DNA from 2 places in the Streptomyces sp. NPDC054796 genome. Region 2 is predicted to be linked to the other one. Evidence: riboswitches for the same ligand, from Rfam matches in the RefSeq annotation. Region 2 holds a riboswitch; the other holds the start of a gene.
What was found. Region 2 has a riboswitch for glycine ahead of gcvT (glycine cleavage system aminomethyltransferase GcvT). Riboswitches for the same ligand answer to the same signal wherever they lie in the genome.

Region 1 (4,769 bases), on a different contig from region 2:
GCTCGGTGGGGCTCGCCGGGTCCAAGATGCTGGCCAAGATCGCCTCGGAGCAGGCCAAGCCGGACGGCCTGGTGCTGATCACGCCGGGCACCGAGCGCGAGCTGCTGGCGCCCATGCCCGTGCGGACGCTGCCCGGCGTCGGGCCCGCCACGGCCGAGGTCCTGCGCCGGGCCGGGATCACCACCGTGGGCGAGACGGCCGAGGCGGGCGAGGCGGAGCTGCTGCGGCTGCTGGGCAGGGCGCACGGAGCTTCGCTCTATGCCATGGCGAACGGCTTGGACGCGCGGCCCGTGGTCGCCGAGCGGGACGCGAAGTCGGTCTCCGTCGAGGACACCTTCGATGTGGACCTCACCGACAGGACCCGGGTGCGGCTGGAGGTGGCCCGGCTGGCGGACCGCTGCGTGGAGCGGCTGCGCGCGGCGGGGCGCTCAGGGAGGACCGTGGTGATCAAGGTCCGGAGCTACGACTTCTCGACGCTCACCCGCTCCGAGACACTCCGGGGGCCCACCGACGACCCGGGGGTGGTGCGCGAGGCCGCGGCGCGGCTCATCGACGGCGTGGACACCACCTCGGGGGTGCGGCTGCTGGGGGTCGGGGTGAGCGGGCTCGCGGACTTCACGCAGGAGGATCTGTTCGCGCAGGCCAGTGCGGCGGAGGCGCTCAGTGCGGTTGATGCCGCTGCCGGCGGTGAGGGTGCGGCCGGTGGCGCTGAGGGCGCTGCTGACGGTGCCGCTCTCGCCGCCGATGTCGCTCCCGGTGAGCCTGTGGAGGAAGCGGTGGACGACGCCGCGCACCCGGCGGCCGGGTCGGACGGGACAGCCGTGGGCGCCGGGTCGGCGACCGGAACCGGGACCGGATCAGCGGCCGAGCAGCCGCGGAACGGGGAACCGGCCTCGGCACCGGCACCGGCACCGGCGCGTGAGCCTGCCGCCGAGGTGCCCGTGGGCAGGCGCTGGGTGGCGGGGCACGATGTCCGGCACGCCGAGTACGGGCCGGGGTGGGTCCAGGGCAGCGGCATAGGCAGGGTGACCGTGCGGTTCGAGTATCCGGGCTCGGTACCGGGCCGGGTGCGGACGTTCTCCGTCGGCGATCCGGACCTCAGCCCGGCCGATCCGCCACCACTGGCGGCGATGGCGCGGACGGCGGCCGACGCGGACCTGCCCTCGCCCTCGTCCCCTGACCTTGACCCGGCCGCGCGGGCGGCGACGGCAGGGCTGCCCGGTGCCGACGGTGCCGCAGGGGCGGATCGTCCCCCGGGTGCCGCCTCTCAGCCCCCGGAGCCGGAACCGGACCCGGCCACGCGCCCGAAGTTCCGGTCCCGGGCCGCGAGCGGCGGGACGGGGGGTGCCGTGGTGGGGGAGGGGCCCTCGCCCCTCACGGGCACGTCGAGCCCGTAGTGGTGGTAGAGCTGTAGCTCCTGCTCGGGGGAGAGGTGGCGGCCCACTCCGAAGTCGGGCGCTTCCTTGATCAGGTCGCGCTCGAAGGGGATGCGCAGCGCCTCGTTCTCCACCTCGCTCGGCTCCAGGGGTACGAAGGCGTCACGGCTGAAGATGCCGGTGCGTACGGCAGCCCACTCGGGTTCGCCCGTGGCGTCGTCGAGATACACCTCGTCCACGGTGCCGATCTTCGTCCCCCTGCTGTCGACGGCCCTGCGGCCGATCAGGCTCCGCGGATCGATATCGGTCTGCACGGTCCCTCCTCCTGGTCGCGGCTGCTCCATCAGAGTCCCTGGAGTCCTTAGTACAACGAAAAGGCAGATTTCGGCCATTGGCCACTTGAGCGCACAGCCGGTCCCCTCGTCCTACCTCGCTGGTAGGCTCGGAAACGGCTGTCGACCCCGTGCGGGAGAGTCCTCTGGCAAAGTCGCCCGAGGCGCCGAAGGAGCAACCCCTCCCCGGAATCTCTCAGGCTCACGTACCGCGCGGACGAGGTCACTCTGGAAAGCAGGGCGGGCCGCGGTCCAGCGCCGGGTGCCCCTCCTCACCGACGGTGAAAGCCGGGCCGGGCGGGCCACACTGCCGGACGGTCCGGTGAAACTCTCAGGTCGTGATGACAGAGGGGGAGGCCATCCGGGCACCCGCGCCGTGGTGCCCCCAAAGGTCGCAGAGACCAGGAGGCCTCCGCAGATGACTTCCCATCGCATCCCCCTCACCGAGCTGGAGCGCGGCACACCGTTCGAGCGACGCCACATCGGCCCCGACACCGGCGCGCAGGCGAAGATGCTCGCCCAGGTCGGCTACGGCTCGCTGGACGAGCTGACCGCCGCCGCGGTGCCCGACGTGATCAAGAGCGTCGAAGCCCTCGACCTGCCGGAAGCCCGCAGCGAGGCGGACGTGCTGGCCGAGCTGCACTCCCTCGCCGGGCGCAACGAGGTGCTGCACTCCATGATCGGCCTGGGGTACCACGGGACGTTCACCCCGCCCGTGATCCTCCGCAACGTCATGGAGAACCCCGCCTGGTACACGGCGTACACCCCGTACCAGCCCGAGATCTCCCAGGGCCGCCTGGAGGCGCTGCTCAACTTCCAGACCGTCGTCGCGGACCTGACCGGACTGCCCACCTCCGGCGCCTCCCTCCTGGACGAGCCCACCGCGGCGGCCGAGGCGATGGCCATGTCGCGCCGGGTCGGCAAGGTCAAGCAGGGCGTGTATCTCGTCGACGCCGACTGCCTGCCGCAGACTGTCGCCGTCCTGCGGACCCGGGCCGAGCCCACCGGCGTCGAGGTCGTCGTCGCCGATCTGAGCGAGGGCATCCCGGCCGCGATCGCCGAGCGTGGCGTCTTCGGCGTCCTGCTCCAGTATCCGGGCGCCTCCGGCGCCGTGCGCGATCCGCGTGCCCTCGTCGACCAGGCCCACGAGCTGGGCGCCATCGTCACCGTCGCCGCCGATCTGCTCGCGCTGACCCTCCTCACCTCGCCCGGCGAACTGGGCGCGGACATCGCCGTCGGCTCCAGCCAGCGCTTCGGCGTCCCCATGGGCTTCGGCGGGCCCCACGCGGGCTACATGTCCGTGCGCGACGCGTACGCGCGCAGCCTGCCGGGCCGTCTCGTCGGCGTCTCCAAGGACGCCGACGGCCGCCAGGCGTACCGCCTCGCGCTCCAGACCCGTGAGCAGCACATCCGCCGCGAGAAGGCCACCAGCAACATCTGCACCGCGCAGGTGCTCCTCGCCGTGATGGCCGGGATGTACGCGGTCTACCACGGCCCCGACGGGCTGGCCGCCATCGCGCGCCGCACCCACCGCTACACCGCGCTCCTCGCCGAGGGCCTGCGGCAGGGCGGCGTGGAGGTCGTGCACGCGGCGTACTTCGACACCGTCACCGTGCGGGTGCCGGACGGCGCGGCCCGGATCGTGGCCCGCGCCCGCGACAAGGGCGTCAACCTGCGGCACGTGGACGCCGACCACGTCGGGATCACCTGCGACGAGACGACGGGCCGCGCCCAGCTCGCCGCCGTGTGGGCCGCCTTCGAGGTCGAGGCCGACGTCGAGCGGCTGGACGCGGCGACGGACGACACGCTGCCCGCAGGGCTGCTGCGCGAGGACGAGTACCTGACGCACCCGGTCTTCCACGAGCACCGCTCGGAGACGGCGATGCTGCGCTATCTGCGCCGCCTCGCCGACCGCGACTACGCGCTGGACCGCGGCATGATCCCGCTCGGCTCCTGCACGATGAAGCTGAACGGCACGACGGAGATGGAGCCGGTCACCTGGCCGCAGTTCGGCGCGCTGCACCCCTTCGCGCCCGCCGAGCAGGCGCAGGGCTATCTCACCCTCATCCAGGAGCTGGAGGAGCGGCTGGCCGAGATCACCGGCTACGACAAGGTCTCCCTCCAGCCCAACGCCGGTTCGCAGGGTGAGCTGGCGGGACTGCTCGCGGTGCGCGCGTACCACCGCGCGGCCGGTGACGAGCAGCGCACCGTCTGCCTCATCCCCTCCTCAGCGCACGGCACCAACGCCGCGAGCGCGGTGATGGCGGGCATGAAGGTCGTCGTCGTGAAGACCAGCGAGAACGGCGACGTCGAGCTGGACGACCTGCACGCCAAGATCGAGAAGCACGGCTCCGAGCTGGCCGTGCTGATGGTCACCTACCCCTCGACGCACGGCGTGTTCGAGGAGCACATCAGCGACATCTGCGCCGCCGTGCACGACGCGGGCGGCCAGGTGTACGTGGACGGCGCGAACCTCAACGCGCTGGTGGGCGTGGCGAAGCCGGGACGGTTCGGCGCGGACGTGTCGCACCTGAACCTGCACAAGACGTTCTGCATCCCGCACGGCGGCGGCGGCCCCGGGGTGGGCCCCATCGGCGTGCGCGAGCACCTTGCCCCGTACCTGCCGAACCACCCCCTCCAGGCCGCCGCCGGGCCCAGCACCGGTATCGGCCCGGTCTCCGGCGCGCCGTGGGGTTCGGCGGGGATCCTGCCGATCTCCTGGGCGTATCTGCGGCTGATGGGCGCCGAGGGGCTGCGCCGTGCCACGCAGGTGGCCGTGCTCAGCGCCAACTACATCGCCAAGCGCCTGGAGCCGCACTACCCGGTGCTCTACACGGGCCCGAACGGCCTCGTCGCGCACGAGTGCATCATCGACGTGCGGCCCCTGACCAAGCAGACCGGCGTGAGCATCGACGATGTCGCCAAGCGGCTGATCGACTACGGCTTCCACGCGCCGACGATGTCCTTCCCCGTCGCGGGCACGCTGATGATCGAGCCCACGGAGAGCGAGGACCTCGCCGAGGTGGACCGTTTCTGCGAGGCCATGATCGCCATTCGCGGC
Region 2 (4,769 bases):
CTCCCACCGCGCCCAGGCCCCCTCGGACATGACCCTGAAGGCCGCCGAGGACCTCCGTACCCGCGTCGACGCGCTGCTCAAGGCGTCCGCGGCCGGCGACAGGCAGCGGACGTCCGGCGCCGTGAAGGCCACCCTGACCGGCGCCGTCAACGTGATGGCGGGCGGCCTCTCCGACGGGCGGCTGCCCGCCGCCGACCTCAAGGGCCTGCCGAAGCTGTCCGGGACCCAGCAGGGGCCCGGGGCGGCCACCGCGCCCCGCGCACTGGAGGCCCCCACGCCCTCGGGGCTGCGCGGCGCCGGTGAGCTGGCCCGGCAGAGCGAGCTGGTCGGCGACACCGGCAACGTCATCGTGCCGGTGGGCCGAGTACTGAACACGGTGCTCAAGGACCCGAAGGCCAAGCACAACGAGGCGGACCTCCAGAGAATGGGCAAGGCCGTCAAGGACGGGCTGGCCGAGCTCCAGCGGACCAGGTCCCAGCGGCCCGACCCCCAGCAGCCGCGGGACGAGAACCCCCAGAAGGAGACCCCGCCCCAGCCGGGTCAGCAGGACCAGCAGGAGAAGCCCCAGCAGGACCAGCCCCAGCCCGGACAGCAGGAGAAGCCCCAGGAAAAGCCCCAACAGCAGAAGCCGCAGGAGCAGAAGCCGCAGGAGAAGCCCCGGCCCGAGCAGAAGCAGCCGGAGCAGCCGGAGCAGCCGGAGCAGCAGCAGAACGCCCAGGAACCGCGCCAGGAGGCACCGAAGCCCGAGCAGAAGCCGGAACAGCGGCCGGAGCAGCAGCCCGAGCGGAAGCAGCAGGCGCAGCCGGAGCGGGAGAAGGAGGCGCCGGAGCACCAGCCGAAGCAGGACCAGCCGAAGCCGCAGGACACTCAGCAGCAGCAGGGCCCTGAGCAGGAGCAGGCGCTCCCGGTGCGGAAGAGCGGCACGCGAGCGGCCGACCGCCCCTCGGAGGGGAGCAGACTGACGCTCAAGGCGAGCACCCAGTTGCGCTCCAAGGTCGACGGGTTCCTGAGGGCCGCGTCCTCCGGCGACGAGCGCAAGGTCACCAACGAGGCGAGAACCATGCTCACCTCCACCGTCAACGTGCTGGCCAGCGTCGCCCTGGGCGGGGCGCTGCCCGAGCCCGACCTGAAGGGGCTGCCGAAGGCGGCGCCGATGCCGGAGGCCAAGGGCGCCAAGCGTGCCGAGGCCGCAGAGGGCGACAAGGCCCCCAAGTCGCCGAAGGCCCCGATCCTGCACATGGGCCACACCCCGGCGTTCTGACGCACCCACACGAGGGCGCGGGCGACCGCGCGCTCTGTCCCCGTGCGCGGCCCGTCACCGCTGAGCGGTGACGGGCCGCGCGCGTGCGGGGCACCGCGCACGCCTTGGTACGCCCCGGAACACGCCGGAACACGCCCCGGACGCATCCCCGAAGCGGACCCGGAAAGCACCCCGAACCGTGCCCCTGCTCGTCCCCTACGTGCCTTGGCTCGCCCCTACTCGAACGCCACCCCGCGCAGCGCAGCCGCCGCCTCCCGGTCCAGCAGCACGACCGAGGAGCAGCCCTCGGGCACCCGCCCTGCCTCCGCCTGCGCTATCAGGCGGCCCACGGCCCTGCGGTGCCGGGCGAAGGCGTACCCGGAGACGCCGCGGCCGCGCTCGGCCTGGCCCTCCAGGGCGACCACGGGCGGCACGTCGAGGAGCACCAGGTGCAGCCCTCTGCCGCGCCGCCGCGCGTCCCTGGCCAGCCAGCCGCGCACCCAGCCCTGCGTCCCGCAGTCGTGCACGACGACGCTCGCGCCCGAGGCCAGCGCCCGCCGCAGCCCCGCGTAGTGCGCGAGGCGGACCAGGGGACGGTAGACGCCGTAGGGCAGCCAGCCGGGCAGCCTGGCCTCCCAGCGCTCCCTGGTGTCCTGCGAGTCGATCCTGCTGACGGTGTCGTGGAGAGCCACCGTGCGCCGGATCAGCGTCGACTTGCCGCTGCCCGGCAGTCCCGAGACCACGACCAGGTCACCCGCCGCGAAGCGCAGCGTGCGTCTGGCGGCGGTGCCGCGCAGATCCCGCTCCAGGACGGGCACGGGGGCCTGCGCGGGCACCACCGCACCCGCACCGCCTCCCGCTCCGCCCCCCGTGACCGTCGCGGTCACCGTCGCGTAAGCACTGCGCAGACTGCCCACCTGATCGCCCTCCCCGGATACCTGCGTTTCCCGGGGGCCTCCCCCGGGCCCCCGGCGCTCCACCGCGGCTTTCCCCGAGAGTGTCAAGAAAAGGTAATGCGGTTCAAGACGATTGCTTCCCCGCCAGGAGCACCACGGGTACCCGCGCCGTGCCATGATGTGCGGGCCAACTCCATAACGGCCGCTTGAATCCGCGCGGGAGAGTCCCCGTCCGTACGCCGTCCGCCCCTCGCACAGTGTGCACGGAGGCGGCGTCCACGGGGCGCCGAAGGAGCAAGTCCTCCCTTGAATCTCTCAGGCCCCGATACCGCACAGGATGAGGCAGATCTGAAAAGCGAGCCGCCGCGCGGCTCCACCCAAGGTGCAAGCCGAGGCCCACGGTAACGGGCTCCTGGCGAACCTCTCAGGTTCCGATGACAGATGGGGAGGACATCCGGTCACTTGCCCCTGGAGCCTGACTGACATGAGCGACACCCCTCGTAAGACCGCACTCGACGCCACTCATCGCGCGCTCGGCGCGACGATGACCGACTTCGCGGGCTGGGACATGCCGCTGCGCTACGGCAGCGAGCGTGACGAACACAACGCCGTCCGCACTCGCGCGGGCCTGTTCGACCTCTCCCACATGGGTGAGATCACCGTCACGGGCCGGGACGCCGGGGCGCTGCTGGACTACTCGCTGGTCGGCAACCTGTCGGCGGTCGCCGTCGGCCGCGCCCGCTACACCATGATCTGCGACGAGGACGGCGGCATCCTCGACGATCTGATCGTCTACCGCACCGGCGAGGACACCTACATGGTCGTCGCCAACGCGGCCAACGCGCAGGTGGTCCTGGACGCGCTCACCGCGCGCGCCGAGGGCTTCGGCGCCGAGGTGCGCGACGACCGCGACGCCTACGCGCTGCTCGCGGTCCAGGGCCCCGAGGCCGTCGGCATCCTGCGGACGCTGACCGACGCCGATCTGGACGGGCTGAAGTACTACGCGGGCCTGCCGGGCACGGTCGCGGGCAAGGACGCGCTCATCGCCCGTACGGGCTACACCGGCGAGGACGGCTTCGAGCTGTTCGTCGCGCCCGGTGACGCCGTCGCCGTGTGGGAGGCGCTGACGGAGGCGGGCTCCGGCGCGGGGCTCGTGCCGTGCGGCCTGAGCTGCCGGGACACGCTGCGCCTGGAAGCGGGGATGCCGCTGTACGGGCACGAGCTGAGCACGTCGACCACGCCCTTCGACGCGGGTCTCGGCCGGACGGTGAAGTTCGAGAAGACGACGAACGAGGGACGTTTCGTCGGCCGCGAGCCCCTGGAGGCGGCGGCCGAGCGGGCGCGGAACAGCCCGCCGCGCAAGCTGGTCGGCCTGATCGCCGAGGGGCGCCGGGTGCCGCGCGCGGGGTACGGGGTGGTCTCGGCCGAGGGCGAGGTGATCGGCGAGGTCACCTCAGGGGCCCCCTCCCCGACCCTCGGCAAGCCGATCGCCATCGCCTACGTGGACGCCGCGCACGCGGAGCCGGGCACCAAGGGGGTCGCGGTGGACATCCGCGGTTCCCACGAGCCGTACGAGGTGGTCGCGCTGCCCTTCTACAAGAGGCAGCGCTGAAACCACCCGTCACGGGCCCGCCACCGGCGGACGGAGGCGCACTCCGGGAGCGGACGCGCCACCGCCGTACGGGCACCCGTCGGCACGCACCCCGCGTCGGCCCGTGCGGGCGCCCGCGCTCCGGCCCGTGCGGGCGCCCGCGCTGTGGAACTCGTCCCATCTTCCAAGACCGTTTTCCCCCGCACCCCTCTCATCCAGGAGAATCGCACCATGAGCAACCCCCAGCAGCTTCGCTACAGCAAGGAGCACGAGTGGCTGTCGGCCGCCGAGGACGGCGTCTCGACGGTCGGGATCACGGCGCACGCCGCCGAGGCACTCGGCGACGTCGTCTTCGTCCAGCTCCCTGAGGTCGGCGACGCGGTCACCGCGGGCGAGCCCTGCGGCGAACTGGAGTCGACCAAGTCCGTGAGCGACCTGTACGCACCGGTCTCCGGCGAGATCACCGAGATCAACCAGGACGTCGTGGACGACCCGGCACTGGTGAACTCGGCGCCCTTCGAAGGCGGCTGGCTGTTCAAGGTGAAGGTCTCGGAGGAGCCGGACGACCTGCTCTCCGCCGAGGAGTACACCGCCTTCGCCGCCGGAAGCTGAGCTGCTCTGCCCGTCTCCCGCCCACCCACCCCCAGCCGTGCCAACAGGGATGGTTTCATGTCGCTTTTGAATGGTTCTCTCCACGAGGTGGACCCGGACGTCGCCGCCGCCGTCGACTCCGAGCTTCACCGCCAGCAGTCCACCCTCGAGATGATCGCGTCGGAGAACTTCGCCCCCGTCGCCTCGCTGGAGGCCCAGGGCTCCGTCCTGACGAACAAGTACGCCGAGGGCTACCCCGGGCGCCGCTACTACGGCGGCTGCGAGTACGTCGACGTCGTCGAGGACATCGCCCGCGACCGCATCAAGGCCCTGTTCGGCGCCGAGGCGGCCAACGTCCAGCCGCACTCCGGCGCCTCCGCGAACGCCGCCGCGATGTTCGCGCTGCTCAAGCCGGGCGACACCATCATGGGCCTGGACCTGGCGCACGGTG

Region 1: it holds a riboswitch for glycine, as region 2 does, so the genes downstream of both, gcvP (aminomethyl-transferring glycine dehydrogenase) here and gcvT (glycine cleavage system aminomethyltransferase GcvT) in region 2, are expected to answer to the same signal.

What each region holds. Positions count from the first base shown of each region.
Region 1 covers NZ_JBSHAO010000041.1:66,784-71,552, reverse strand. The annotation lists gene ACWGJ2_RS28525 (DNA polymerase IV) at 1-1,397, shown strand, start outside; partial or broken gene ACWGJ2_RS28520 (PRC-barrel domain-containing protein) at 1,286-1,690, opposite strand; glycine riboswitch at 1,833-1,930, shown strand; gene gcvP (aminomethyl-transferring glycine dehydrogenase) at 2,127-4,769, shown strand, end outside.
Region 2 covers NZ_JBSHAO010000020.1:94,877-99,645, reverse strand. The annotation lists gene ACWGJ2_RS18770 (hypothetical protein) at 1-1,261, shown strand, start outside; gene ACWGJ2_RS18765 (AAA family ATPase) at 1,477-2,157, opposite strand; glycine riboswitch at 2,344-2,477, shown strand; gene gcvT (glycine cleavage system aminomethyltransferase GcvT) at 2,621-3,748, shown strand; gene gcvH (glycine cleavage system protein GcvH) at 3,959-4,339, shown strand; gene glyA (serine hydroxymethyltransferase) at 4,397-4,769, shown strand, end outside.